One region of the Bordetella genomosp. 10 genome, then DNA from elsewhere that is predicted to be linked to it. Evidence: predicted binding sites of a transcription regulator. Region 1 holds the regulator's gene; each other region holds the start of a gene.

Region 1 (7,807 bases):
CCTCGGTGCCCCCGCAGGGCGGCCGCAAGCATCCGAACCAGGATTTCGTGCAGGTGGACACCACCAACATCCTGTTCATCGTGGGCGGCGCCTTCGATGGCCTGGAAAAGGTGATCCGCGACCGCACGGAGAAGTCCGGCATCGGCTTTTCGGCCTCGGTGCGGGCCAAGTCCGAACGCGGCGTGGGCGAACTGTTCAGCGAAGCCGAGCCGGAAGACCTGATCAAGTTCGGCCTGATTCCCGAGCTGGTCGGCCGCCTGCCGGTGGTCGCCACCCTGGACGAGTTGGACGAAGCCGCCCTGGTGCAGATCCTCACCGAGCCCAAGAACGCGCTGCTCAAGCAGTTCCAGAAGCTGTTCGCGATGGAAGGGGCGGAACTGGACGTGCGTCCGGCCGCGCTGAAGGCCATCGCGCGCAAGGCGCTCAAGCGCAAGACCGGCGCCCGCGGCCTGCGTTCCATCCTAGAGTCGGCGTTGCTGGACACCATGTACGAGCTGCCGTCGCAAGGCAACGTCAGCCGGGTGGTGGTGGACGACAACGTCATCGACGGCGACGGCCAGCCCTTGCTCATCTATGCGGATGAGGCCAGCCAGCCGGCCAAGCCGGAGCGGGGCGAAGTCCGCGACGCGGCGGCCTAAGTTCCTGGACACGTTGAAAAAAACCCGTAGTGTTCTACGGGTTTTTTCATTCATTTAGCCGGGGCTGGACCGCGGGCTTGAAAATTAAGCTATCGTTCCCATATCGGTCGTAACAGATGTTTGACAGGGTCGTTCCCTCGGGCGCGACGATAGCATCATCTCCGACTCGTCATACCGAGGACTACTCTATGTCTGGCACTCAGACCTTGCCTTCCGAACCTATCGACCTGCCGTTGCTGCCGCTGCGCGACGTCGTGGTGTTTCCGCACATGGTCATTCCGCTGTTCGTGGGGCGTCCCCGTTCCATCCGGGCCTTGGAAGTGGCCATGGAGGCCGGCAAAAGCATCATGCTGGTGGCGCAGAAGTCCGCCGGCAAGGACGATCCCTCGCCCGAGGACGTCTATGAAATCGGCTGCGTGGCCGGCATCCTGCAAATGCTCAAGCTGCCCGACGGCACCGTGAAGGTGCTGGTGGAAGGCTCGCAGCGCGCGCGCATCACCCGCATCGAGGACGTCGATTCGCATTTCACCTGCGAAGTGGTGCCCATCGAGCAGGACACCGCCCAGGGTTCGGAAACCGAAGCCCTGCGCCGCGCCATCGTGGCGCAGTTCGAGCAGTACGTAAAACTGAACAAGAAGATCCCGCCCGAGATCCTGACCTCGCTGGCGGGCATCGACGACGCCGGCCGCCTGGCCGACACCATCGCCGCGCACCTGCCGCTCAAGCTCGAGCAGAAGCAGAAGATGCTGGAAATCTTCGGCACCGCCGAGCGCCTGGAAGGCCTGCTCACGCAACTGGAAACGGAAATCGACATTCTCCAGGTGGAGAAGCGTATCCGCGGCCGCGTCAAGAAGCAGATGGAGAAGAGCCAGCGCGACTACTACCTGAACGAACAGGTCAAGGCCATCCAGAAGGAACTGGGCGAAGGCGAAGAGGGCGCGGACATCGAGGAGCTCGAAAAGAAGATCCTCGCCGCCCGTATGCCCAAGGACGCGCGCAAGAAGGCCGACGCCGAGCTCAAGAAGCTCAAGCTCATGTCGCCCATGTCGGCCGAGGCCACCGTGGTGCGCAACTACATCGACACGCTGATCAATCTGCCGTGGCGCAAGAAGAGCAAGGTCAACAACTCCATTTCCAACGCCGAGTCGGTGCTGGATGACGATCACTATGGCCTGGAGAAGGTCAAGGAACGCATCCTCGAATATCTCGCCGTGCAGCAGCGCGTGGACAAGGTCAAGGCGCCTATCCTGTGCCTGGTCGGCCCTCCGGGCGTCGGCAAGACCTCGCTCGGCCAGTCGATCGCCAAGGCCACGAACCGCAAGTTCGTGCGCATGGCGCTGGGCGGCGTGCGCGACGAGGCCGAGATCCGCGGCCATCGCCGCACCTACATCGGTTCCATGCCGGGCAAGATCCTGCAGAACATGAACAAGGTGGGCGTGCGCAATCCGCTGTTCCTGCTGGACGAAATCGACAAGCTGGGCATGGACTTCCGCGGCGATCCTTCGTCAGCGCTGCTGGAAGTGCTGGACCCGGAACAGAACCACACCTTCCAGGACCACTACGTCGAGGTCGATTTCGACCTGTCGGACGTGATGTTCGTGGCGACCAGCAATACGCTGAACATTCCGCCGGCCCTGCTGGACCGGATGGAAGTCATCCGCCTTTCGGGCTACACCGAAGACGAGAAGGTGCATATCGCCAGCGACCACCTGCTGCCCAAGCTGCTGAAGAACAACGGCTTGAAGGATGGCGAACTGTCGGTCGAGGAATCGGCCCTGCGCGATATCGTCCGCTATTACACCCGGGAAGCCGGCGTGCGGGCGCTGGAGCGCGAAATCGGCAAGATCTGCCGCAAGGTGGTCAAGGAACTGCTGACCAAGCGCGATGCCGCGGCCGGCAAGGGCGAGGCGGAGCAGGCCAAGGGCGTGGTCGTGTCGGCGGACAACCTCAACGACTACCTGGGCGTGCGCCGCTACACCTTCGGCATGGCCGAGAAGGAAAACCAGGTGGGCCAGGTGACCGGCCTGGCCTGGACCGAAGTGGGCGGCGATCTGCTGACCATCGAAGTCGCCGACATGCCGGGCAAGGGCGCCATCCAGCGCACCGGTTCGCTGGGCGACGTGATGAAGGAATCGGTCGAGGCGGCCCGCACGGTGGTGCGCTCGCGCGCCCGCCGCCTGGGCTTTGCCGACAGCGTGTTCGAGAAGCGCGACATGCACGTGCACGTGCCGGAAGGCGCGACGCCCAAGGACGGTCCGTCCGCGGGTATCGCCATCACCACGGCCATGGTGTCGGCCTTGTCGGGCATTCCGGTGCGCGCGGACGTGGCCATGACGGGCGAGATCACCCTGCGTGGCGAGGTGCTGGCCATCGGCGGCTTGAAGGAAAAGCTGCTGGCCGCGCACCGCGGTGGCATCAAGACCGTGCTGATCCCCGAGGAAAACGTCAAGGATCTGGCGGAGATTCCGGACAACGTCAAGAACCACCTGGAAGTCGTGCCGGTGCGTTGGATCGACAAGGTCCTGGAATTGGCGCTCGAACGCATGCCCGAGCCGCTGAGCGAGGAAGAGTCCAAGGACAAGCCTCTGGTCTCGGCCCAGCCCGCTAGCGAAAGCGCGGATCCCGTGACCAAGCATTGATTGATGCGGGAGGCAGGGGCTCCGGCCCCGGCCAAGCAAAAAGGCGAACCGTATATGCGGTTCGCCTTTTTGTTTATGCGGCTTTCTTGTTGATGCGGCTTGTTTGTTGGCTTGTTCGTTGGCTCGTTTGGCTTCTTCGGCTTGTCCGTTTACATCGCCCGCCACTCAGTGCAGCGCCTGCGTCCGGATGAGGCCCACGGCGATGCCTTCCAACGCGAAGTCCTGGCCGTTCCGCACGACGATGGGCTCGAAATCCGGGTTCTCCGGCAGCAACTGGATGCGGCCGCCTTGCCGCTGCAGGCGCTTGACCGTCACGTCGTCGTCGATGCGCGCCACGACGATCTGCCCGTCGCGCGCCTCGCCGGCTTTCTTGACCGCCAGCAGGTCGCCGTCGAGGATGCCGGCGTCGCGCATGCTCATGCCGCGCACCTTGAGCAGGTAGTCGGGACGTTGCGCGAACAGGCCGGGATCGACGCCGACGTCGCGTTCGACGTGTTCGGCCGCAAGAATGGGGCTGCCGGCGGCGACGCGGCCGACCAGCGGCAGCATCAGTTGGGCGAGGGCAGGGAGGGGCAGCATGGCCTGCACGCCCGTGGGGGCTTCCTTCAGGCGTATGCCGCGCGACGCCCCGGCGGTGAGTTCGATGGCGCCCTTGCGCGCCAATGCCTTCAGGTGATCTTCCGCGGCATTGGGCGAACGAAACCCCAGGGCCTGCGCGATTTCGGCGCGGGTAGGGGGGAAGCCGGTGCTGGCGACCGTCTGGCGGATCAGATCGAGAATCTGCTGCTGACGTTCGGTGAGTTTGGTGGCCATGCGTCCGTCTCCCAGGAAATCTTCGGGCTGTATGGATATACAGCCCTGAATTTTGGGGGACGCAGCTTGGAAATGCAAGCCTTTTTCCAGCGGCGTTTTTTCATCGCCGGGCCGCTCCCAAGATGAAAAACGCCCCCTCGGGGGGCAGCAAGCGGCGCAGCCGCGCGGCGTGGGGGCCTTTTTTCATCGCCGGGCCGCTCCCAAGATGAAAAGCGCCCCCTCGGGGGGCAGCAAGCGGCGCAGCCGCGCGGCGTGGGGGCCTTTTTTCAGCCGCGCCGGGCCGCTCCCAAGATGAAAAGCGCCCCCTCGGGGGGCAGCAAGCGGCGCAGCCGCGCGGCGTGGGGGCCTTTTTTCAGCCGCGCCGGGCCGGCGCAGGTCCGCGCCGGCCCGGCACGCGGGGGTTCAGCCCTTCAGCACGGCCGCGATGGCGTTGGCGACCTTGTCGATGTTGCCGCTGTTCAGCGCGGCCACGCAGATGCGGCCGCTGGCCACGGCGTACACGCCATGCTCTTCGCGCAGGCGGTCGACCTGGGCCGGGTTCAGGCCCGAATAGGAGAACATGCCGCGCTGCTTGAGCACGAAGCTGAAGTCCTGGCTGGCGCCGGCGGCCTTGATCTTCTCCACCAGTTGGGCGCGCATCAGGCGGATGCGGTCGCGCATGCCGGCCAGTTCCTCTTCCCACAGGGCGAAGAGCTCGGGCGAGTTGAGGACCGAGGCGACCACCGTGCCGCCGTGGGTGGGCGGGTTGGAGTAGTTGGTGCGAATCACGCGCTTGAGCTGGCTCAGCACGCGGGTGGCTTCGTCCTTGTTGCCGGCGACCACCGTCAACGCGCCGACGCGCTCGCCGTACAGCGAGAACGACTTCGAGAACGAGGAGCTGACCAGCATGGTGATGTCCAGGTCGGCGAACAGGCGCACGACCGCGGCATCTTCCTGCAGGCCTTCGCCGAAGCCCTGGTAGGCGATGTCCAGGAAGGGCACCAGGCCGCGTTCCTTGACGACCGCGGCGATCTGCTTCCACTGCTCGGGGGTGGGATCCACGCCGGTCGGGTTGTGGCAGCAGGCGTGCAGCACGACCACGCTTTGCGCCGGCATGGCCTTCAGACTGGCCAGCATGCCTTCGAAATTCAGGCCGCGGGTGGCGGCGTCGTAGTAGGCGTAGTTTTCAACGGTGAAACCGGCGCGCTCGAACAGGGCGCGGTGGTTTTCCCAGCTCGGATCGCTGATGTAGGCCTTGGCGCCCGGCAGCAACTGGCGCAGGAAATCGGCGCCGATCTTCAGCGCGCCGGTGCCGCCCAGGGCCTGCACCGTCAGCACGCGGCCTTCGGCGGCCAGGGGCGAGTCGGCGCCCAGCAGCAGGGTCTGCGCGCCCTTGTTGTAGCCCGGGATCCCTTCGATCGGCAGGTAGCCGCGCGCGGCGGCCGCCTCGATGCGAGCCGTCTCCGCCTTGCGCACCGCGGCCAGCAGCGGGATGCGGCCATTGTCGTCGTAATACACGCCAACCCCGAGGTTGACCTTGCCGGGACGCGTGTCGGCGTTGTATTGCTCGTTCAGGCCCAAAATGGGGTCGCGGGGTGCTAGCTCTACGGAGTCGAAAAGAGTGCTCATCGGATCGAACGGAGGAAGGGTGGACGCAGCGGACAGTGCGGCGGATAATCAGGGGTTTCCCTCGGACAGTCTAGCATGTCCTCTCCCGGATTCATCGAATTCCCCGACAGCCCTTTCCAGCTCTACCAGCCCTATCCGCCGGCCGGCGATCAGCCCAATGCCATCGAGGCGCTGACGCAAGGCGTGGAGGACGGTCTGATGTACCAGACCTTGCTGGGCGTGACGGGCTCGGGCAAGACCTACACCATGGCCAACGTCATCGCCCGTCTGGGCCGGCCGGCCCTGGTGCTGGCGCCGAACAAGACGCTGGCGGCGCAGCTCTATGCCGAGATGCGCGAGTTCTTCCCGCGCAACGCGGTCGAGTACTTCGTCTCGTATTACGACTACTACCAGCCCGAAGCCTACGTGCCCACGCGCGACCTGTTCATCGAAAAGGACTCGTCGATCAACGAGCACATCGAGCAGATGCGGCTGTCGGCCACCAAGAGCCTGTTGGAGCGCCGCGATACCGTCATCGTCGGTACGGTTTCGTGCATCTATGGTATCGGCAATCCGGGCGACTACCACGCCATGGTGCTGATCCTGCGCGCCGGCGACCGCGTGTCGCGGCGCGAGATCCTCGCCCGCCTGGTCTCCATGCAGTACACCCGCAACGACGCCGAATTCGCCCGCGGCGTGTTCCGCGTGCGCGGCGAGACCATCGACATCTTCCCGGCGGAAAGCGCCGAGCTGGCGCTGCGCGTCACCTTGTTCGACGACGAGGTGGAAACGCTGGAGCTGTTCGATCCGCTCACCGGCAAGGTGCGGCAGAAGGTGCCGCGCTTCACCGTTTATCCGGGGTCGCATTACGTCACGCCGCGCGATACCGTGCTGCGCGCCATCGAGACCATCAAGGAAGAGCTGCGCGAGCGTTCCAAGCTTTTCATCGACGAGGGCAAGCTGGTGGAAGCCCAGCGGCTGGAGCAGCGCACCCGGTTCGACCTGGAAATGCTGCAGGAACTGGGCTTTTGCAAAGGCATCGAGAACTACTCGCGCCATCTGTCCGGCGCCGCCCCCGGCGAGCCGCCGCCCACGCTGATCGACTACCTGCCGGCCGACGCCCTGATGTTCATCGACGAAAGCCACGTCACCATCGGCCAGTTGGGCGGCATGTACCGCGGGGACCGTTCGCGCAAGGAAACCCTGGTCAACTACGGTTTCCGCCTGCCGTCCGCGCTCGACAACCGGCCGCTGCAATTGCAGGAATTCGAGTCGCGCATGCGCCAGTGTGTATTCGTCTCCGCCACGCCGGCCGCCTACGAGCAGGAACATGCCGACAACGTGGTCGAGCAGGTGGTGCGTCCCACGGGCCTGGTCGATCCCATCGTGGAGGTGCGCCCGGCCCGTTCCCAGGTCGACGACCTGCTGGGCGAGATCAAGCTGCGCGTGGAGCGCAGCGAGCGCGTGCTGGTCACCACCTTGACCAAGCGCATGGCGGAAGACCTCACCGATTACCTGGCCGAGCACGGCGTACGCGTGCGCTACCTGCACTCGGACGTCGACACGGTGGAACGGGTGGAAATCATCCGCGACCTGCGCCTGGGCACCTTCGACGTGCTGGTGGGCATCAACCTGCTGCGCGAGGGCCTGGACATCCCGGAAGTGTCCCTGGTGGCCATCCTGGACGCCGACAAGGAGGGCTTCCTGCGTTCGGAACGCAGCCTGATCCAGACCATAGGGCGGGCCGCGCGCAACCTCAACGGCCGCGCCATCCTCTATGCGGACAGGGTGACGGACTCCATGCACCGGGCGATCGGCGAAACGGAGCGCCGCCGGCAGAAGCAGGAAGCTTTCAATGTCGAGCACGGGATTACCGCGCGCGGCGTCAAGAAGGCCGTGCGCGAACTCATCGACGGCGTTGTGGCGCCGCAGCAGCACCAGACCGTCGAGGATGCGCTGCCGGCCACCGTGCTGAAGGACGAAAAGGCGGTGGCGCGCGAAATCAAGCGCCTGGAAAAACTCATGATGGACCACGCCCGCAATCTCGAATTCGAGCAGGCCGCCGCCGCGCGGGACGCCTTGAACGCCCTGAAGGACCGCATCCTGCTGGACGGGGCGGTCTAGGCGCGT
Region 2 (7,807 bases), on a different contig from region 1:
CTTTCCGGCCAGCGATCCCATTTCGCCCAGCGTCGCCGAGAAGGCCGACCGCGAGGTCTCCACGCCCAAGGACGACAAGGATTGGAAGCTCAAGCCGGGCAGCCAGACCAAGCGTTGAACGGCGCCCGCTAGAACAACTTCCGCAATCGCGCGCCCACGTCTATCCTGGCGACGGGCGCGTTTTCGCGGGCGCGCAGCGGCGGCAAGGGCGGCGCCTTGGGCATGGCCTCGAACAGCGGCGCCAGGGACTCGGGGATGAAGCGCGTGCGCGAGCCGTAGACATGGCGGTCGCCCATGCCCGTCTGCTGATGCACGTAGAAGCGCTGCGGCACGATCAATTGCAGGTTTTCCTTGGCCCGCGTCATCGCCACGTACAACAGCCGGCGCTCTTCCTCGATTTCCTCGGCGCTGCCGGTGCTCATGTCGGAGGGGATGCAGCCGTCCACCACGTTCAGCACGTAGACCGACTTCCATTCCTGGCCCTTGGCCGAGTGGATGGTCGACAGGATCATGTAGTCCTCGTCGCGCAGCGGCACGCCGGATTCGCCGCTGGTGGCGTCCGGCGGATCCAGCGTCAGTTCGGTGAGGAAACGCTCGCGGCTGCCATAGCCGGCGGCGATGCGCGCCAACTGGTCCAGGTCGGCCTTGCGCACCCGCGCGTCCTCGTAGAGCCGTTCCAGTTGCGGCCCGTACCAGCGCAGGGCGATGTCGAGATCGCCGGGCCAGCGCAGGCCCGGCGCGCGGAGATCCGCATAGGCCTGGACCAGGCCGCCCCATTCGTCGCGCGCCGCCGCGCCCGGCTTGAAGGCCGCCAGCGCCGCCTGCGGATCCGGGGCCTGGCCCATGTCGTCCAGCAGGCGCGCCGCCGTGGCGGGCCCGACGCCGGGCAGCAACTGCGCCACGCGAAAACCCGCCAGCCGCCCGCGCGGATTCTGCGCCCAGCGCAGCAAGGCCAGCAGGTCCTTGATATGCGCCGCTTCCAGGAAGCGCAGCCCGCCGAACTTGACGAAGGGGATGTTGCGCCGCGTCAGCTCCAGCTCGACGGCGGCGCTATGACCGGAGGCGCGGAACAGCACGGCCTGCGACTTCAGGGCGGCGCCCGCCTCGCGCTGCGCCAGCACCTGGTCGGCCACCCAGCGCGCCTGGCCGGCTTCGTCGCTGACGCTCACCAGTTGCGGCTTGCTGGAGGACGCGCGGTCGGTCCACAGGTTCTTGGCGTAGCGTTCGCGCGCCAGGCCGATGACGGCGTTGGACGCGTCAAGGATGGGCTGGGTCGAGCGGTAATTGCGGTCCAGCGTGATGACGTCCGCGGGCTGCGCGAACTGGCCGGGAAAATCCAGGATGTTGCGCACCGTGGCCGCGCGGAAGGAATAGATGGCCTGCGCGTCGTCGCCCACCACCACCAGGCCCTGGCCGGTCGGCTTCATCGCCAGCAGGATGGCGGATTGCAAGCGGTTGGTGTCCTGGTATTCGTCGACCAGGATGTGGTCGAAGCGGCCGCCGACGTCGGCGGCGATGGCCTCGTGGCCCAGCATCTCGGCCCAGTACAGCAGCAGGTCGTCGTAGTCCAGGACCTGCTGGTCCTGCTTGGCCTCGACGTAGGCGCGGAACAGGCGCTTGAGCGCGTCTTCCCATTGCGCGCACCAGGGAAAGGCCTGCTGCAGCACCTCGCCCAGGGGCGCCTGGCTATTGACCACCCGCGAATAGATCGACAGGCAGGTTCCCTTCAGCGGGAAGCGCGACTCCGTGGCGCTGTAGCCGAGTTCGTGGCGCAGGATGCCCATCATGTCCTCGGAATCGCCGCGGTCGTGGATGGTGAAGCTCTCGGACAGGCCGATGCGGCCGGCGCAATCCCGCAGCAGGCGCGCGCCGATGCCGTGGAAGGTGCCGGCCCAGGGCAGCGAGGGCGGCGTCTGCCCGGCCCGCATGTTCATGACCTTGCGCAATACCGAACCGACGCGCCGTTCCATCTCGACGGCGGCGCGGCGCGAGAACGTCAGCAGCAGTATCCGTTGCGGGTCGGCGCCGTGCAGGATCAGATTCGCCACCCGGTGCGCCAGCGTGCTGGTCTTGCCCGAGCCGGCCCCGGCGATCACCAGCAAGGGGCCGGCGGGCTCGGCGCCGGCGCCATGCTCGGCCGCCGCGCGCTGTTGCGGGTTGAGCCCGTCCAGGGGATGGGGCGGCGTGGCGTCGGCGGGCGGGGAGGACTCGGACATGCGGAAAGGGGAAGATGAAAGGAGAAGCCAGGGCGGGCGAACGCCAGATGCTGAACGAAGGCCGGAATGAAAGGCGGAGAATGCAAGGACGCGGGGGGCGGACAGCAGGCATAATACTGGATATACATCCAGACGACGGTAACAATACCCGGGAACGTCGCTTGCAACTTGTTGAAAGCTTGACCTTTGAAAGCCTGCCGTCTGAAAGCTTGACCCCTGAAAACAGGGTTTCTGGCAGCATGGCCTCGGCGGGGCGGCGCCATGCATCGCGGACCCCGCGGCATCCGGACAAGGAGACTTCCATGGCCGACCGTATCGTCAAACTGCTCAATGATCTCGTCGAGACGTCCAAGGACGGTGAGAAAGGCTTTCTCGCCGCCGCCCAGGACACCCAGGATCCCGACCTGCGCACCTTGTTCCAGGAGCGGGCCGAGGCGTGCGGCAGGAACGCCGAGGAACTGCAGGCCCTGGTCAGCCGGCTGGGCGGCACGCCGGAAACCGGCGGCCACGTGACCGCCGCCGTGCATCGCGGATGGGTCCATCTCAAGGCGGCCATCGCCTCGCGCAGCGACGCCGACATCCTGCAGGAATGCGAACGCGGCGAGGACATCGCCAAGGGCCACTACGCCGACGCCCTGCGCGAGCCGCTGCCGGAGGACATCCGCGACCTGATCCAACGCCAGTACACCAGCCTGATGCGCCATCACGACCAGATCCGCGGCCTGCACGACCGCTATCGCGCGAGCGCCTGACGGACGGCGGCGGGAGCGGACGGCGACGATGTCAATACGGGTAGGCACCGCGTCCTGGACGGACAGGACCTTGCTGGCTTGCGGCCGCTTCTATCCGCCCGCGCTGCGCGACGACGCCGCCGGGCGCCTGCGCTACTACGCCGCGCGCTTCCCGCTGGCCGAGATCGACGCGTCCTACTATGCCCTGCCCGACCCGCGCCAGGCACAGGCCTGGGCCGAGCGCACGCCGGCGGATTTCGTTTTCAACATCAAGTCCTTCCGCCTGTTCACCGGGCACCAGACGCCGCTGCGCGCGCTCGATCCCGACCTGCGGCGCGAACTGCCGCCCGCCGATCCCGATACGGTGGTGTACGCGGACCAGCTTCCGGCGGAGATCCGCGAGGAGACCTGGCGCCGTTTCCTGATCGCGCTCGATCCCCTGCGCATGAGCGGCAAGCTGGGCGCCGTGCATTTCCAGTTCCCGCCCTGGATCCGGCCCGACCGGCGCGGCATGCTGCGCATACAGGATTGCGCCGCGCACATGGAGGAAGACCTGGTCGCCGCCGTGGAGCTGCGCCACGCCGGCTGGTACGAAGGCGCCGCCGCGCGGGCCTCGACCCTGGACTTCCTGCGCGGCCTGGGCGCGGCGCATACCGTGGTCGACGCGCCGCAAGGCCACGACAACACGGTGCCGGCGGTGTGGCAGGCCACGCGCGACGACCTCGCCGTCGTCCGCCTGCACGGGCGCAATACCGAAGCCTGGAACAGCCGCGGCGCGGCCTCCTCCAGCCGATTCCAGTACGAATACACCCCCGAGGAACTGGCCGAGCTGGCGCGGCAGGTCCGCGAACTCGCGCGCCGCGTGCGCGAGACCCACGTGGTGTTGAACACGAACTTCGAAGACCAGGGCATGCGCAACGCGCAGGGCCTGATCGCGGCATTGCAGGCGAGGTGACGAGGACCGCAATCCGGTCAGCGCGCGGCGGAAGCGTCGCCGAGCCCGCCCTGCGCGGGGGAGGCCAGCGCTTCCCGGCCCAGCGCGCGCGCATAGGCCTGCTCCGTCAACTGGACGAAGCGGTCGAGGCGGAAGGATTGCTCGCACTTGCGGCGCGCGGCCGCGCCCGCCTCGGGCAGCAGGGCCGGCCGCGCCAGCAGATGCTCCAGCAGGCGCGCGAGATGGCCGGCATCGCGCTCCGGCACCACCCAGCCGTCGACATACGGCGTGATGTTCTCCGGCAGGCCGCCATGGGAAGAGACGACCACGGGCTTGCCCATGGCCATCATTTCGCGGCAGGCGAAGGAGATGGTCTCGACGCGGTAGGAAAGCACGAAACCCATGTCCAGCGCGCCGATGAAGGTCCGCACGTCCTCCAGCCTGCCGGCCCAGGTGACGTGCTCGCGCATGCCCAGCGCGTCGATGCGGGCGCGCTGGATGTCGGACAGGGGCGCGCCGGCCAGGGCGATCTGCACCTGGTCGCGCAGCGCCGGCGGCAGGCGCGACACGGCCTCGACCATGTCCAGCCATCCCTTGTAGTCGTCGGTGCCGGCATTGCTGCCCAGCAGGAAGCGGCGGCCCGGCCGGCGCAGCAGCCGCGCGCGCAAGGCGCCCGCCTCGCCGCCCGGCGCGTCCGGCGCGAAATAGCGCGTGTCCACGCCGTTGCCGATGGTGCTGAGCGGGCAGCGTTGGTACGGGCTGTCCGCCAGCATGCGGCAGGCGAAATCGCAGACGCCGATGGCGTGGTCCGTGCCGAAGCTGGCGCGCAGCCAGCCGCCGAAGCGGGAGATGGGACGGTCGTTGTGCTTGGTGAAGACGATGCGCGGACGCTGCGCGCCCATGCCCAGCGTCGCCAGGATGGCCAGGCGGTGGTCGGCCGATCCGTTCACGTGCACCAGCTCCACCCGCTCGCGCGCGATCACGCCGCGCAGGCGCAAGGCGGCCTGGAACAGGCGATAGAAGCGGTTCGGAAAGGACTGGGCATACACCCGCACGCCCGGCACTTCGCCGGCGCGCCGATGCAGGGCGCTGCCCGGCGGCGCCGCGACCAGGACCTCGTGGCGGCGCGCCAGCGCGCGCGCCAGGCTCAGCACGTAGCTGGTGTGCCCGCCGGTCCCCCTGCTGGTGTGGAAGTTGGTGTACAAGACCTTCATCGCGCCCCCCGCTGCGTCCCGCTGCCGTCCCGCTGCCGTCCCGCCGACGGCCCTTGCCATCCCGGCATGATGACAGCCGCCCCCTGCGGCGATATGGCAGGGGCGTGACAAAAGACTGCGGAGTGGTTTTCGGTGAAACGGGCGGCGCGGCGCGCGCGGCGCCGTCCCCTCCTGCGATAAAAAGGGGACGGCGCGTAGCGCTTTACTGCCGTTTACAAACTCGCGCCGGGCGCGGGCCTTCCGGGCGTGGGCCTAGCGGAGGAAGCCGATGGACAGCCAGGGAACGGCGGCCACGATGATCAGCCCCAGGGCGATGGATACCAGGTATCCCACGATGGCGCGCATGCCGCGGTCGGGCGAGACCCGGCCGATGGCGCAGGCCGCGTAGTAGCCCACGCCGAAGGGCGGCGCGAACAGGCCGATGCCCATCGCCAGGATCACCACCATGGCATAGTGCACTTCGTGGATGCCCATCTGCTGCGCGATCGGGAACAGCAGCGGCCCGAACAGCACGATGGCCGGAATGCCTTCCAGCACGCTGCCCAGGATGACGAAGGCGACGATCGACACCGCCATGAAGGTGGCCGCGCCGCCGGGCAGTCCCGCCATCAGTTGCGCCAACTGGCTGGAGAAGCCGGACTGCGTCAGCGCCCAGGCCATGCCCGTGGCGGCGCCGATGATCAGCAGGATGGATCCCGACAGGCAGGCGGTGTCGACCAGCATGGGCCACAGGCGCCTCCAGTCGAAGCGGCGGTAGACCAGCAGGCCGATCAGTATCGAATACACGATGCCGATGGTCGACACCTCGGTGGCCGTGGCCACGCCCTCCACCACCGCGGCGCGGATGACGAAAGGCAAGGCCAGCGCCGGCAAGGCGATCACCAGCGTGCGCAGGATTTCGGCGCCGCTCGCGCGGCCCTCCGGCGCGCGTTCCTGGCGCCGGCTGCGCCGCCACACCACCACGCACAGCATCAGCGCCAGCACCAGCCCGGGCAGCAGGCCGCCGGTGAACAGCGCGGTGATCGACACGCCGGTCACCGAACCGATGGTGATCAGCACCAGGCTGGGCGGTATGGTCTCGGTCTGCGCGCCGGTGGCCGACAATAGCGCCACCAAGTCGCCATCCTGCGCGCCGCGTTTGCGCATCTCGGGAAACAGCACGGGGGCCACCGCCGCCATGTCCGCGGCCTTGGCGCCGGAGATGCCCGACACCAGATACATCGCGCCGATCAGCACGTAGGACAGGCCGCCGCGCACGTGCCCCAGCAGGCTGGCGAGGAAGGCCACCATGCGCTGCGCCATGCTGGTCATCTCGATCAGCAGGCCGAGGAAGACGAACAGCGGCACGGCCAGCAGGATCAGGTGCGACATGCCCTCGTCCATGCGTCCCACCACCACCATCATGGGCGTGCTGGTGGTCAGGGCCAGGTAGCCGAACGTGGCCAGGCCGAAGCAGAAAGCGATGGGAACTCCGGCGAAGACACAGGCCGCCACCACGCCGACGAAGAAGATCAGCAGGTTGTAGTTGCCCAGGTTCTGCAGGACGGGTTGCAGCAGATAGAGCGCGCCGACCACCAGCGCCACCACCACGATGGCCTTCAACGCGCTCTGCCAGTCGGCGCGTTCGAGCAGGCGCAGCAACGCCACCGCGACCATCAGGAGCGTGCCCACCGGCAAGGCCGCCGCGCGCCAGATATTGGGAATCTCCAGTGCCGGCGTGGTGACGTACTGTTCCTCGTAGGCGTATTCGTAGCCGGGCCCGACGATCAGCAACAGGAAGGCCAGCGCGGCGGCGATCGCCAGCATGTCGAGGAAGGCCCGCATGGCCGGCGACGCGCGATTGACGAAGGCCGTCATGCGCATGTGCTCGCCGCGCCGGAAGGCCACTACCGAGCCCAGCATGGCCAGCCACAGGAACAGGATGGAGGCCAGTTCGTCGGACCACACCAGCGGCGTGTGCAATACATAGCGCGCCACGATGCCGGCAAAGAGGATGACGACCTCGGCCACGACCAGCATCGCGGCCGGGATTTCCACCAGCCAGCCGATGCCCCTGTCCAGCCCCGCCGCCCAGGGGCGCCGCGCCACGGTGGGCACGGCGGCGGCGGCGGCAAGGCCGGCCGCCGGCTGCATCGGCGCGCTCATGAGAGCTTGCCGACCGACTGTTCGAGCAGGCCCCAGGCCTTGTCGCCGTACTTGGCCTTCCATTCGGAATAGAAGCCCGCCTGGCGCAAGGCGTCACGGATCGGGCCGGGCTCGGGCGTGTTGAACGCCAGCCCCTGCTTGGCCAACTGCGACTGCAGGTCGTTGTTCAAGGCCAGCACGTCGGCGCGCACGCCCATGGCCGCGCCGTTGATGTGCTTGGCCACCACCTCTTGCACGTCCTTGGGCAGTTTCTCCCACGCGCGCCGGTTCGACAGGAACCAGAAGCCGTCCCACATGTGGTTGGTCAAGGAACAATATTTCTGCACCTCGTACAGCTTGGCCGTCTGGATGATGGCCAGCGGATTCTCCTGCCCGTCCACCACCTTGGTCTGCAGGGCCGAATAGGTCTCGTTGAAGTTGATGCTCGCCGGCGCCGCGCCCAACGCCTTGAACATCGAGGTCCACAGCGGGCTGACCGGCACGCGGATCTTCAGGTCCTTGAAATCGCCCGGGCCGTTGATCGGCCGGTTGCTGGTGGTGACCTGGCGGAAACCGCTGTCCCAGATC
Region 3 (7,807 bases), on a different contig from region 1:
CGAGATCGCCAGCAGGACGAAGGACAGCAGGAAGGGCGCGCGCCACCAGCCCCAGGCGTCGCGGAACGCGTCTTCGCCGGCGTAGCTGCGCACCGCCAGGATCACCAGCAGCGACAGGAACAGGCCCACCGTGGCGGTGGTCTGGATCCAACTGGTGTAGAAGCCGCGGCGGCCCATGGGCGCGTGTTCGGCCACGTAGGTGGCCGCGCCGCCGTACTCGCCGCCCAGCGCCAGGCCTTGCAGCAGGCGCAGGACGATCAGGCAGACGGGCGCGATGATGCCGATGGATCCGTAGCTGGGCAGCAGGCCGACCAGGAAGGTCGACAGGCCCATGATGACGATGGTGACGAGGAAGGTGTACTTGCGTCCGACCAGGTCGCCCAGGCGGCCGAACACCAGCGCGCCGAACGGGCGGACCGCGAAGCCGGCGGCAAAGGCGAGCAGCGCGAAGATGAAGCCCGCGGTGGGATTGACGCCCGAAAAGAAGTGCATGGCGATGATCGGCGCCAGCGAACCGTAGAGATAGAAGTCGTACCACTCGAATACGGTGCCCAGCGACGACGCGAAGATCACCTTGCGTTCGTTGCGGGTCATGGCGGGCGGGGCCGCCATGCCTCCCCCGGCGCGCGGCATGGATGCTGTGCTCATGATGTCTCCTCGAAAATGGCCGGCGATCGGGCGCCGTGCTCTTTATCCCGGCCGACGGTTGTCGATCCGGGTCAGGCTGCAAGTTAGGCCGCGAGGCTGACGAGGGTCTGACGTTTGTCAGCCATGCCAGGGTAAAGATGTTTCTTTATGTAAATCAAACGTGACCGTGAAACGGGTTCCCGGCGTGGCGCGGCCCGGATCGGGGTTGTCGGCGATGGCCACGGCGGCGCCATGCTTGCCCGCGATCTCGCGGACGATGGCCAGGCCCAGGCCGCTGCCGTCGGCGGGCGACCCGAGCACGCGGTAGAAGCGGTCGAAGACCCGGTCCCGCTCGGCCGGCGCGATGCCGGGGCCGGAATCCTCCACCTCCAGCAAGGCGAAATCGCCCTGGCGCCGCACCCGCACCGTGATGTGGCCGCCCCGCGGCGTATAGCGCAGGGCGTTGTCGAGCAGGTTGTTCAGCAGCTCGCCCAGCAGGATGGGATTGCCCGCGATGGGCAGCGCGCCGTCGGGGTCCTCGAAGCCGAGATCGGTGCGCAGGGCCAGCGCGTGCGGGGCCCACTGCGTGGTCTGCTCGCGCGCGACCTCGGCCAGGTCGATGGGCGTCATGCCCACGGCGGCGGGATTCTCCGCGTGCGCCAGCAGCAGCAACTGGTTCACCAGCCGGGTGGCGCGTTCGGACCCGGTCACCAACTGCCGCAGGCTGGCCTGCATTTCGTCCGCGCTGGCGTCGCGCAGGGCCAGCTCGGCCTGGGTGCGCAGGCCGGCCAGCGGCGTTTTCAACTGGTGCGCGGCGTCGGCGACGAAGCGGCGCTGGGTCTGCACCGTGGCCGACAGGCGGTCCAGCAGGTCGTTGATGGCGCCGACCAGGGGCGCGATTTCGGTGGGCGCGGCGCGCTCGTCGATGGGCGACAGGTCGTCGGGCCGGCGCGCGCGCAGGCGTTGTTGCAGGGCGTTCAGCGGCGCCACGCCCCGCGACAGGCCGAACCACACCAGCAGCACCGCGATCGGCAGCACCATGAACTGCGGGATGATGACGCCCTTGATGATTTCGTTGGCGAGTTGCGCGCGCTTCTCCCCGGTTTCGGCCACCAGCACCGTGACCGGGCCGGCCTCGCCGGGATCGGTCTGGACGCGCGTATGGGCCACCCGGATGGCGAAGCCGCGCAGGCTGTCGTCCTCGAAGCGCACGGCGCCGGGCTCGGCCGGGACGGCGGTCTTGGGCAGCGGCAGGCCGCGATCGCCCGCCACGTAGCGGCCCTGGCCGTCGACCACCAGCCAGAACAGGCTGGCGGTCTCGTCGGCGCGCAAGGCCTGCCGCAGGGTGTCGTTCATCGGCAGGGCCGCCTTGCCGTCGATCACGCGGACCTGGTGCGCCAGCAGATTCACCGTGTTGGCCAGCGACCGGTCGTAGGGCACGTCGGCGATGTGCTGCGCCACCACGTAGGTGATGGCGACGCTCATCGGCCATAGCAGGAACAGCGGCGCCAGCATCCAGTCGAGGATTTCGCCCAGCAGGGATCGGCGCGGCGGCCGGAAGCTGGGGCCGCGCGCGCCGGCGCGCAGCACCTCCAGGGCTTCCTGGTTCAGGGGCGCCGGCGCCGCGGATTCAGTTCGGGAGAAAACTCGCACCGGGCTCCCGTTCGAGGCAATAGCCCAGGCCACGCACCGTCATGATCTTGACGCCGCTGGGCTCCAGCTTCTTGCGCAGGCGATGCACGTAGACCTCGATGGCGTTGGTGCTGACTTCCTCGCCCCATTCGCACAGGTGGTCCACGAGCTGGTTCTTGCTGACCATGCGGCTGCTGCGCATCAGCAGTATCTCCAGCAGGCTCACTTCGCGCGCCGACAGGTCCAGCGTCTGGTCGTCCACCGTGGCGACGCGCCCGGTCTGGTCGAACACCAGCCTGCCGTGGCGCACCAGCGTGGCGCCGCCGCCGGCGCCGCGCCGGGTGAGGGCGCGCACGCGCGCCTCCAGTTCGGACAGGGCGAAGGGCTTGGCCATATAGTCGTCCGCGCCCAGGTCCAGGCCCTTGACGCGCTGCTCGACGCTGTCGGCGGCGGTCAGGATCAGCACCGGCAGGTGGGAGTTGCGCGAGCGCAGGCGGCGCAGGACTTCCAGGCCGGCCAGTTGGGGCAGGCCCAGGTCCAGGATGAGGAGGTCGAAGGCCTGGGCGCTCAACGCCAGGTCGGCGGCCATGCCGTCGCGCACGGCGTCCACGGCATAGCCGCCGTGGCGCAGGGAGCGCGACAGGCCATCGGCCAGGATGCTGTCGTCTTCGGCAATCAGAATACGCATGGGACCGGGCTCGCTATCTGTTGGTTATTGATCGGGTCGCAGCCAGGACGGAAACCGGGTTCGTGGCCCGGTCTTTGTCTCCGGTGCGATTCTGGCATGGCGGGCCGGGCTTGCCCATACCGGGAATACACGGGCCGCGGGTGGGTGGCGGCGTCGCCCGGGGAGGGGGCGGGGAAGAGGCCTGAGGCGGAGCTTGGGGAGGGACTTGTCACACTGGATTTTTATCCAGTAGAATCCAATGCCATAATCCACCTTCGCGAAACGGGCCAGTGCCCGGGCCACAGCCGCCCAGCGGCTCGCACTCGCCCCAAATTCACATCCGCACTCAGGACAGGACACACCTCATGGACGACAAAACCAGCAAGGCCGCCGCCGCCGAAAAAGCCAAGGCATTGGCCGCCGCGCTCTCGCAGATCGAAAAGCAGTTCGGCAAGGGTTCGATCATGCGTTATGGCGACAACGAGGTCGAACACGATATCCAGGTCGTCTCCACCGGTTCGCTGGGCCTGGACATCGCCCTGGGCGTCGGCGGCCTGCCGCGCGGCCGCGTCATCGAAATCTATGGCCCGGAATCGTCGGGCAAGACCACGCTCACCCTGCAGGTCGTCGCCGAAATGCAGAAGCTGGGCGGCACCTGCGCCTTCGTCGACGCGGAACACGCGCTGGACGTGCAATACGCGTCCAAGCTCGGCGTCAACCTCACGGACCTGCTGATTTCGCAGCCCGACACCGGCGAACAGGCCCTGGAGATCACCGATGCGCTGGTGCGTTCCGGCTCGGTCGACCTGATCGTCATCGACTCGGTGGCGGCGCTGGTGCCCAAGGCGGAAATCGAAGGCGAAATGGGCGATTCGCTGCCCGGCCTGCAGGCGCGCCTCATGAGCCAGGCGCTGCGCAAGCTCACCGCCACCATCAAGCGCACCAACTGCATGGTGATCTTCATCAACCAGATCCGCATGAAGATCGGCGTGATGTTCGGCAACCCCGAAACCACCACCGGCGGCAACGCGCTGAAGTTCTATTCCTCGGTCCGCCTGGACATCCGCCGCATCGGCTCCATCAAGAAGGGCGACGAGGTCATCGGCAACGAAACCCGCGTCAAGGTGGTGAAGAACAAGGTTTCGCCCCCGTTCAAGCAGGCCGAATTCGACATCATGTACGGTTCGGGCATCTCGCGCGAAGGCGAAATCATCGACCTGGGCGTGCAGGCGGGCGTGGTCGACAAGTCGGGCGCGTGGTACAGCTACAACGGCGAACGCATCGGACAGGGCAAGGACAATGTGCGCGAGTACCTGAAAGAGCACAAGGAAATGGCGCTGGAAATCGAGAATCGCGTGCGCGAGAACCAGGGCGTCGTCAGCCGCGTCAATACCTTCGCCGCCAGCGAGGCGGAAGCCGAAGAGGATTGAGTCCCATGGTCTGGGGAACTGGACCTTCGCGCCCGCGCCGGGCCGGACGGTCCGGCGCCGCGGACGATGACGACGGCGGCTTCGAGCAACTGGCGCGGGGGAGGTCCTCCGCGGCCGGGAGTGTCGAGGACGAGGGGAGCGACGCCGGCGAGGTCTACACCCGGACCTCGGAATTGCGCGCCCAATCGCGGTCGCCGGCGCGCGGCCGAGCCGGAAGCGTCAGGACGGGCCGCGATACCGCTGGCGCGCGTCATGGCGGCGAGGCCGGCGATCCCTTTATTGAAGTTGAAGGCGATGGGGCGCGTGATGGCAATGCCGGCGCGTTGGCTACCCCAGCCGCCCCGGCGGCGCGCCGTGGCCCCAGCCTGAAGGCCCGCGCGGTGGGCTTCCTGTCCCGCCGCGAATATGCCCGCGCGGAACTGGCGCGCAAGCTGGCCTCCTATGTCGAGGCCGACGACGATCTCGAAAAAGTCCTCGACGACCTGGAGCGGGAAGGGTGGCTGTCCACCGCGCGCTACGCGCAGAGCCTGGTCCACCGGCGCGCCGAGCGCCAGGGAACGGCCCGCATCGTGCAGGAATTACGCGCGAAAGGGGTGGCCGAGGCCGAGGTCGGCGAGTTGCAGCAGAACCTGCGCGCCACCGAATACGAACGCGCCCGCGCCGTGTGGGAAAAACGTTTCGGCGAGCGGCCGGCCCGGGCCGATCGGGCCGCCTATGCCAAGCAGGCGCGCTTTCTGGCGGGGCGGGGGTTCGCGCACGACGTCATACGCCGCATCCTGGGCGAAAGCGGCGACGACGAATAAGCCCGCCGGGCAAGCCGCGCCGCGCCTTCATCCCTTGCTTTCCCGCTGCACGGCCTTGATGCCCGTCAGGTTGCGGAAGCACACGTCGCGCGCGATTTTCAGGAAGTCCTTGATATACGGGGCATCCATATCCTCGGACCGCACGGCCGCGTAGAGGGTGCTCCACACGCCTTGCGGCCCCAGGGGCTTCACGCGCAGCCAGCCCTGGTCCAGGTATTCCGTCAGCGCCCAGTTCGGCAGGGCCGCCACGCCGCGGTTGCTGGCGACCAACTGCACGACGATGGGCGTGAGCTCCGCCTTGCGCACCCCGGCCGGTTCGACCTCGGCGGGATCCAGGAAGCGCGTGAAGACGTCCAGCCGTTGCCGGTCCACCGGATAGGTGACCAGCACCTGGTCGGCCAATTGTTCCGGCTGCACGTAGCGCACGTTGGCCAGGGGATTGGCTTCGGACAGCGCCAGCACCACTTCGTAGGTGAACAGGGGTTCGTATTCCAGCGCTTCCAGCGGCTGCGGGTCGGAGGTGATCACCAGGTCCAGGTCGCCGCGCACCAGGGCGGGCAGGGGGGCGAAGGAGAACGCCGCCGACAGGTCCAGCGCCACTTCGGGCCATTGCGCGCGGAAGGCGTCCAGGGCCGGCATCAGCCATTGGAAGCAGGAATGGCAGTCGATGGCGATATGCAGGCGTCCCGTGCGTCCCGCGGCCAGCCTTTGCAGTTCGCGCTCGGTGGCGCGCACGCGCGGCAGCACCTCGTCGGCCAGGGCCAGCACGCGCAGGCCCGCCGTGGTCAGCCGCGCCGGCCGGGTGCGGCGATTCAGCAACGGCGTGCCCAGCCTGCCTTCCAGTTCGCGCAGTTGATGCGACAGCGCCGATTGCGTCAGGTGCAGCCGCTCGGCGGCTTCCAGCAGGCTGCCGCCGTCGCGGATGGCGGCCAGCGTTTCGAGGTGGCGGATTTCCAGCATGGTTTGTATGAACCGATTTCATGAAATGAATGCAGAGATTGATTTTGCCTCAAGTCGCTTTGCGCGCACAATGCAGGAACTTGAACGGGCCTCTCTTTATTTCTAAATATCATGACGATCATTCATAATCTGGGTTTCCCGCGTATCGGCGCCCAACGCGAACTGAAGCGCGCCGTCGAGGCCTATTGGGCCGGCAAGTCGACGCAGGAAGAATTGGAAGCCACGGGCCGCGAACTGCGCGCCCGTCATTGGAAAGTGCAGGCCGACGCCGGCCTGAAGTTCGTGCCGGTGGGCGATTTCGCCTGGTACGACCACATCCTCGAATGGACGACGCTGCTGGGCGCCGTGCCTTCGCGTTTCGCGCAGAAGGACGACCAGCCCGTCACGCTGGACACGCTGTTCCGCATGGGCCGCGGCCGCGCGCCGACCGGCACCCCCGCCGCCGCCTGCGAAATGACCAAGTGGTTCGACACCAACTACCACTACATCGTCCCGGAACTCACCCCCAACCAGACCTACCGCGTCGCGCGCACCGCCCTGTTCGACCAGGTGCGTGAAGCGCAGGCGCTGGGCCATGCCGTCAAGGTCGTGATCCCCGGCCCGCTGACCTGGCTGTGGCTGGGCAAGGGCGACGCGTTCGGCGCGGGCGCCGGCGACGAAGGCAAGCTGGCCTTGCTGGACGCGCTGCTGCCGGTCTACGCCGACGTGCTGGGCCGCCTGGCCAAGCTGAACGTGGAATGGGTGCAGATCGACGAGCCCATCCTGGCGCTGGACCTGCCCGCCGCCTGGCGTGCCGCCTACGGCCGCGTCTACGCCGAACTGGCCAAGTCGCCCGTGAAGCTGCTGCTGGCCACCTACTTCGACGGCTTGCAGGACAACCTGTCCACCGCCGCCGCGCTGCCCGTGGCCGGCCTGCACGTCGACTTGGTGCGCGCCCCCGCTCAACTGGCCAACGTGGTCGCCGCCCTGCGCGCCGACCAGGTGCTGTCGGCCGGCGTGATCAACGGCCGCAATATCTGGCGCACCGATCTCGACGCCGCCCTGAAGACGCTGGCGTCGGTGCGCGAGCAACTGGGCGACCGCCTGTGGCTGGCCCCGTCGTGCTCGCTGCTGCACGTGCCGGTCGACCTGGCGTTCGAAACCGAGCTGGATCCCGAACTGAAGAGCTGGCTGTCGTTCGCCGTGCAGAAGCTGGACGAGCTGAGCGTGCTGGGCCAGGCCCTGGGCGGCAGCGCCGACGCCGCCGTGCAGGAAAAGCTGGCGAGCCAGCGCGCCGCCTTGCAGGCCCGCGCCAAGTCGCCGCGCATCCACAACCCCGCCGTGGCCGCCCGCCTGGCCGCGTCGGCCAGCGTCAAGCTGGAACGCGAGCCCTTCGGCGAGCGTATCGCCCAGCAGCAGGCCGAGCTGAAGCTGCCGCCGTATCCGACCACCACCATCGGCTCCTTCCCGCAGACCCAGGAAATCCGCGCCCTGCGCCGCGACTGGAAGTCCGGCGCGCTGAGCGACGCGGCCTATGAAGCCGCCATCCGCAAGGAAATCGAATCGGTCATCCGCTTCCAGGAGAAGGTCGGCCTGGACGTGCTGGTCCATGGCGAGCCCGAGCGCAACGACATGGTCGAATACTTCGGCGAGCTGCTGGCCGGTTTCGCCTTCACCAAGAACGGCTGGGTACAGAGCTACGGCTCGCG

The links. Region 1 encodes LexA, which represses DNA repair genes until DNA is damaged. Its sites were predicted from a motif close to ACTGTATNNNNATACAGT; they were not measured.
Region 2: CAL29_RS20805 (ATP-dependent helicase) is a predicted target of LexA. The motif match lies at 2,332-2,349, and genes of this name have one in related genera.
Region 3: recA (recombinase RecA) is a predicted target of LexA. The motif match lies at 3,160-3,177, and genes of this name have one in related genera.

What each region holds. Positions count from the first base shown of each region.
Region 1 is NZ_NEVM01000002.1:427,777-435,583, forward strand. It holds gene clpX (ATP-dependent Clp protease ATP-binding subunit ClpX) at 1-638, shown strand, start outside; gene lon (endopeptidase La) at 827-3,277, shown strand; gene lexA (transcriptional repressor LexA) at 3,443-4,090, opposite strand; gene CAL29_RS11350 (amino acid aminotransferase) at 4,493-5,698, opposite strand; gene uvrB (excinuclease ABC subunit UvrB) at 5,774-7,801, shown strand.
Region 2 is NZ_NEVM01000005.1:1,028,044-1,035,850, forward strand. It holds gene CAL29_RS20800 (hypothetical protein) at 1-118, shown strand, start outside; gene CAL29_RS20805 (ATP-dependent helicase) at 129-2,216, opposite strand; gene CAL29_RS20810 (PA2169 family four-helix-bundle protein) at 2,519-2,968, shown strand; gene CAL29_RS20815 (DUF72 domain-containing protein) at 2,997-3,902, shown strand; gene CAL29_RS20820 (glycosyltransferase) at 3,920-5,095, opposite strand; gene CAL29_RS20825 (TRAP transporter large permease) at 5,348-7,240, opposite strand; gene CAL29_RS20830 (TRAP transporter substrate-binding protein) at 7,237-7,807, opposite strand, start outside.
Region 3 is NZ_NEVM01000005.1:563,011-570,817, reverse strand. It holds gene CAL29_RS18845 (MFS transporter) at 1-594, opposite strand, end outside; gene CAL29_RS18840 (sensor histidine kinase) at 766-2,142, opposite strand; gene CAL29_RS18835 (response regulator transcription factor) at 2,258-2,947, opposite strand; gene recA (recombinase RecA) at 3,292-4,356, shown strand; gene recX (recombination regulator RecX) at 4,635-5,159, shown strand; gene CAL29_RS18820 (LysR family transcriptional regulator) at 5,187-6,119, opposite strand; gene metE (5-methyltetrahydropteroyltriglutamate--homocysteine S-methyltransferase) at 6,231-7,807, shown strand, end outside.